One region of the Bacillus sp. AP8 genome, then DNA from elsewhere that is predicted to be linked to it. Evidence: riboswitches for the same ligand, from Rfam matches in the RefSeq annotation. Region 1 holds a riboswitch; the other holds the start of a gene.

Region 1 (3,217 bases):
GGAGCATTCATCGGTGCTGGAAGCCTAGTACCTCAAGGAAAAGTCATTCCTCCTAATACTTTAGCTTTCGGGAGACCTGCAAAAGTCGTACGAGAATTAAATGAAGCAGACATTGCCGATATGCAAAGAATAAGACGTCAATATGTAGAAAAAGGACAATACTATAAATCTCTACAAAAAAAGTAAGGAACTTATTTAAGGAGCAACCAAAAGTAAAACAAGTCTGTTAGAAGGTTACTCTTTAGCATGGTAGGCACTAGATCTAGAAAATACGTTATTGTTCCATTTATATATACGAATGAAATACAAAAAGAGAGCATTCATAACTAAATGCTCTCTTTTTTATTATGCTTTTAGAGCTGCTGCTTTCAACTCTTCTGCTTTATCTGTACGTTCCCAAGGAAGGTCAATATCTGTACGACCAAAATGACCGTATGCTGCTGTACCTTTATATATTGGTTTACGTAGATCTAACATTTTAATAATTCCTGCAGGACGAAGGTCAAAATGATTACTTACTACATCTACTAATACATCTTCATCAACCTTACCAGTACCAAAAGTATCTACTGCAATGGAAACAGGTTTAGCAACGCCAATAGCATATGCTAATTGAACTTCTGCTTTATCTGCCAATCCAGCAGCAACGATATTTTTAGCAACATAACGCGCGGCATAAGCTGCAGATCTATCTACTTTTGTTGGATCCTTACCAGAGAATGCTCCACCACCATGACGTGCATAACCGCCATACGTATCTACAATTATTTTACGACCTGTTAATCCAGCATCACCTTGAGGACCACCAATAACAAAACGGCCAGTAGGATTAATAAAGTATTTCGTGTTCTCATCAATTAATTCTGCTGGAACTACTTGATTAATAACAAGCTCTTTCAAATCTTTTTGAATTTGTTCAAGAGTTATTTCTGGGTCATGTTGAGTAGAAATAACAATTGTATCAACTCTAACTGGCTGATTATTTTCATCATATTCAATTGTAACCTGTGTTTTACCATCTGGACGTAAGTAGCCAAGAGTTCCATTTTTACGAACTTCCGTTAAACGACGTGCTAATTTATGCGCTAATGAAATAGGTAAAGGCATAAGTTCTTTTGTTTCATTACACGCAAAACCAAACATTAATCCTTGGTCTCCTGCACCAATGGCTTCAATTTCTTCTTCTGTCATTTGTCCTTCTCTTGCTTCTAACGCTTTATCAACACCTGCAGCGATATCAGCAGATTGTTCATCTATAGAAGTTAACACTGCACAAGTTTCAGCGTCAAAACCATATTTTGCTCTAGTATAGCCAATTCCTTTAATTGTTTCTCTTACAATCTTAGGAATATCTACATAAGTAGATGTTGTTATTTCTCCAGCAACTAACACAAGTCCTGTTGTAACAGATGTTTCACAAGCTACTCGTGCATTTGCATCTTTTTTTAGTATTTCATCCAGAATGGAATCTGATATTTGGTCACAAATCTTATCTGGATGTCCTTCAGTTACTGACTCTGAAGTAAAAAGTCGACGTTTCTTAGACATCAAATTACCCTCCTCAAATTTGGTAGAGGCTTTCTCGAATAGTTATACTATTCATTTTTCCCTCTTTTGTTGACGGAATTCATTTTCCTAGACACAGGAACTTTCTTTAGGTTTTTCAGAGGATTTTTTGTCCATAAAAAAAACCTCTCCTTGATGTGAGGAAAGGGTACTTGTTTACGTACATCAGCCTTTCGCTCTTATCGTTCAAGGACCAATGCCTTGCATCAGTTGAGCACCTTTGCTACAAAAATAATCAAATATGTGATTATTTTACATATAGCAGGTTGCTGGGCTTCATCGGGTCTGTCCCTCCACCAGCTCAGGATAAGAGAATCCGTTCGTTTACACATAATAACACAACTATAATATTTGTCAACTTTTCACCCTTATAAAACCTTGGGGAATATGTAATAATAGAAAGTTTTATGAAATGTGAAAATTCTAACATACTTTCTTTGAATTTATATTTTATACTTAAATTAAGATGGAAGAAATCTAATAATACACATTCATTAATGAAAACGTGCATTTTTTGAACTGTTTGTGATTTTTCAATAAATTAGTATAGATTAATAAATCAAATGTGTTATACTATTTAATATGTTATACTATTAAGAAAAAAATTACATTAATGATAAAGGAAGGTATTTCTTATATGAATACGGTAGAGATTTCAAATGAGCTACATGAACTCTTAGAAGGAAATAATGTCTCTGTTCAGCTTTCTGTTCCACAATTAGTTGAAAAAGTATTAACTCGTAATGAAGGAGTACTTACATCTACTGGTGCTGTTAAAGCTGAGACTGGAAAATATACTGGACGTTCTCCTAAAGATAAATATATCGTTGAAGAAGCATCTACTAAAGATAAAATTGATTGGGTTAATAACCAACCAATTTCTCAAGAAGTATTTTTAAAGCTTTATAATAAAGTTATTTCTTATTTAAAAGAAAAAGAAGAAGTATTTGTTTTTAATGGTTTTGCAGGAGCTGATAAAAAATCACGTCTACCCATTCAAGTAGTAAATGAATATGCATGGCATAATCTTTTTGCACACCAATTATTCATTCGTCCTACTAAAGATGAATTAGTGGATCACGATGCGCAATTCACGGTTATTTCAGCACCGAATTTTAAAGCAGATCCTACTATTGATGGAACGAAATCAGAAACGTTCATTATTATTTCTTTTGAGTATAAAACAGTATTAATCGGTGGAACAGAATATGCTGGAGAAATGAAAAAATCTATATTCTCTATCATGAACTACCTTCTTCCTGAAAATAACATCCTTTCTATGCATTGTTCTGCTAACGTCGGAAAAGAAGGAGATGTTGCATTATTCTTTGGACTTTCTGGAACTGGTAAAACAACATTGTCTGCCGATCCAAACCGTAAATTAATTGGCGATGATGAGCATGGCTGGTCTTCAAATGGTGTATTCAATGTTGAAGGTGGATGCTATGCTAAATGTATTGATCTTTCTAGAGAAAAAGAACCACAAATATTTGATGCGATTCGCTTTGGCTCAGTATTAGAAAATGTTGTGGTTGACGAGCACACTAGAATCGCTGATTATTCAGATAAAACATTAACAGAAAACACTCGTGCTGCATATCCAATCGATGTTATGAATAATATCGTCGTACCAAGTGTTGCAGGACATCCA
Region 2 (3,217 bases), on a different contig from region 1:
TAATCAAAAAAAGTATAGCTTCGAAACGTTAAGTGTCCATGGAGGTTTACAAGTAGATCCAGTAACAGGAGCTCGTTCCACTCCGATTTATCAAAGTAACGCTTATGTATTTAAGGATAGTGAACATGCAGCGAATTTATTTGGTTTGAAAGAACCAGGTTATATTTATACGCGCATTCATAATCCGACGGTAACAGTATTTGAAGAACGAGTTGCTTTACTTGAAGGTGGTATTGGAGCTCTTGCCGTTTCGAGTGGAATGGCTGCTATAACTCTAGCTATATTAAATCTAGCAGAAGCTGGAGATGAGATTGTTGCGGCTTCTCATTTATATGGCGGTACATTTAATTTATTTGCTAATACTCTACCGAAATACGGGATCAAAGTTCATTTAGTCGATGCTGAAGATCCAGAAAACATTAGAGCAGCTATTACTCCTAAAACAAAAGCAGTCTTTGCTGAAACGATAGGAAATCCAAGTTTACATGTTTTAGATATTGAAAAAGTGGCTGAAATAGCACACGAAAATGGTATTCCATTAATCATTGATAATACTTTTGCGACACCATATTTATGCAAACCAATTGAGTATGGAGCAGATATTGTTATTCATTCGGCAACTAAATGGCTTTTAGGAAATGGAACAACATTAGGTGGAATAATCATTGACGCCGGTAAGTTTGACTGGAGTACAGGTAAGTTTCCTAGCTTTACAACACCTGATCCTAGCTATAATAATCTTGTCTACAGTGATGCACTTGGAGCGGCTGCATACATTACAAAAGCTCGAGTACAATTACTTCGTGACCTAGGTCCAGCTATTAGTCCAAATAGTGCCTTTCAATTTGTTCTTGGTTTAGAAACCCTTCATGTTCGCATGAAGGAACATATTGCGAATACAAAGAAAGTCGTTGAATATTTACAAAACCATCCTGCTGTAAAATGGGTACTATATCCAGGAGATAAAGATAATAAAAATTATGCACTAGCTGAAAAATATTTACCAAAAGGTGCAGGAGCAGTCGCTGTATTTGGTATTGAAGGTGGAAGAGAAGCGGGTGCTAAATTGATTGACAGTATTCAACTGTGGAGTCACGTAGCAAATGTGGGTGACGCTAAAAGTTTAATCATTCACCCGGCAAGTACAACGCATCAACAATTAAGTGCGGAAGAGCTAAAGCTGTCTGGTGTGTCTGAAGATTTAGTTCGTTTATCGATAGGAATTGAGAATGTAGATGATTTGATTGCAGAGTTAGAAGAAGCCATTAAAGTAGCTACTGGAAAAACATCGATAAACCCTATCTCTGTTTCATAAAAATGGATGGAAATACTGTCAAATTGAGTGAAATAAGTTGACAGTAAATTTATATAGTGATAGAATCACCTTACTAAAATATTTATTCTAACAACAATTAAATATTTTTTTGAAACTCTTATCAAGAGTGGTGGAGGGATGTGCCCAATGAAGCCCGGCAACCGTCAATTAATTTGAAATGGTGCCAAATCACACAAAGTAGTTATACTTTGGTAGATGAGAGAAAGGTCAAGCTTAGATTATTATGCCTTTCTGCTCTTCTTGCAGAAAGGTTTTTGTTGTTTAGGGCAATGTATAAATAAATATTTGTCCAAATGGTTATGGACAAAGAGGTGATCAATATGATTAAAATTCAAAACGTATCAAAATTATTCTCCATTGGGTTGAAGGATAAATTGAAAGCTGTAGACTCTGTTTCAATTGATATTGAACCAGGTGAAATATTTGGAGTAATTGGCTATAGTGGAGCTGGAAAAAGTACTCTTATTCGAATGTTAAATGGTCTTGAAGTACCAACTACGGGAACAATAACAGTAGCTGAACAAGAAATTTCTGCTATAAAAGGTGCAAAACTTCGTAAAGCACGACATGAGATTGGAATGATCTTTCAGCATTTTAACCTATTGTGGTCTAGAACAGTTAGTGAAAATATTGCATTTCCATTGGAAATTGCCGGTGTTGACAAAAGTACTAGACTTAAAAGGGTAAATGAACTAATTAAGTTAGTTGGTTTAGAAGGAAGAGAAAATGCGTACCCTTCACAACTAAGCGGCGGTCAAAAACAAAGAGTAGGTATTGCAAGAGCACTTGCAAATAATCCTAAAGTATTGTTATGTGATGAGGCTACATCTGCTTTAGATCCACAAACGACGGATAGCATTTTAGATTTATTAGTGGATATCAATAAGAAATTAAATTTAACAATCGTATTAATTACTCATGAGATGCATGTTATTCAGAAGATTTGTCATCGAGTAGCGGTTATGGAAAAAGGTAAGGTTGTAGAGATTGGAGAGGTTTTGGATGTCTTTAAAAATCCACAGCAAGATATTACAAAACGTTTCGTACAACAACTAACAAATCCTGAAGATACAGCTGAGGCGATTGAAAATCTATTGCAAAAATATCAAACTGGAAATGTTGTCAAGCTTACTTTCGTTGGTGATGATGCAGAAAAACCAGTTGTTACTGAACTAATTCGTAATTTTGAATTTGATATAAATATTATTCAAGGACAAATTTCACAAACTCAAAAAGGATCTTATGGAACATTGTTTCTCCATATTGATGGTGATGCGAATCAATTAAAGCAAGCCATCGACTTTTTAAATCAACGAGGCGTTGGCGTGGAGGTGATCACGAATGCTTGAGAAATACCTTCCTAATGTAGACTGGGAAATTATGTGGATAGCAACAAAACAAACATTGTTTATGACAAGTATTTCAGTGATTGCAGTATTTGTGTTTGGTGTCATTCTAGGATTGCTATTATTTTTAACATCTAAAGGTAATCTATGGGCTAATAAAGTAGTGTATACGGTTGTAAGTGCTTATGTGAATATTTTCCGAAGCATTCCCTTCATTATATTAATTGTTTTATTAATACCTATTACGAAATTATTAATGGGTACGATGATTGGGGAAAAAGCTGCATTACCAGCTTTAATCATCGGTACTGCTCCATTTTATGCTCGCATGGTTGAAATTGCTCTTCGAGAGATTGACAAAGGAGTTATTGAAGCTGCAAAAGCAATGGGAGCAAAAACGAGCACTATTATATGGAAGGTTTTGATTCCAGAATCAATGCCAGCTATAGTGTCAGGTATAACCGTTACAACTATCGCGTTAGTTGGATACACAGCTATGGCAGGTGTCGTAGGTGCAGGTGGTCTTGGAAATCTT

Evidence for each region. A riboswitch is a leader RNA that binds a small molecule or an ion and turns the genes downstream of it on or off. The one in region 1 is predicted to bind S-adenosylmethionine.
Region 2: it holds a riboswitch for S-adenosylmethionine, as region 1 does, so the genes downstream of both, BN349_RS18450 (methionine ABC transporter ATP-binding protein) here and metK (methionine adenosyltransferase) in region 1, are expected to answer to the same signal.

What each region holds. Positions count from the first base shown of each region.
Region 1 is NZ_CAPG01000080.1:4,919-8,135, forward strand. It holds gene BN349_RS19190 (gamma carbonic anhydrase) at 1-186, shown strand, start outside; gene metK (methionine adenosyltransferase) at 346-1,548, opposite strand; SAM riboswitch class I at 1,743-1,879, opposite strand; gene pckA (phosphoenolpyruvate carboxykinase (ATP)) at 2,204-3,217, shown strand, end outside.
Region 2 is NZ_CAPG01000076.1:78,212-81,428, reverse strand. It holds gene BN349_RS18455 (O-acetylhomoserine aminocarboxypropyltransferase/cysteine synthase family protein) at 1-1,315, shown strand, start outside; SAM riboswitch class I at 1,431-1,538, shown strand; gene BN349_RS18450 (methionine ABC transporter ATP-binding protein) at 1,657-2,685, shown strand; gene BN349_RS18445 (methionine ABC transporter permease) at 2,678-3,217, shown strand, end outside.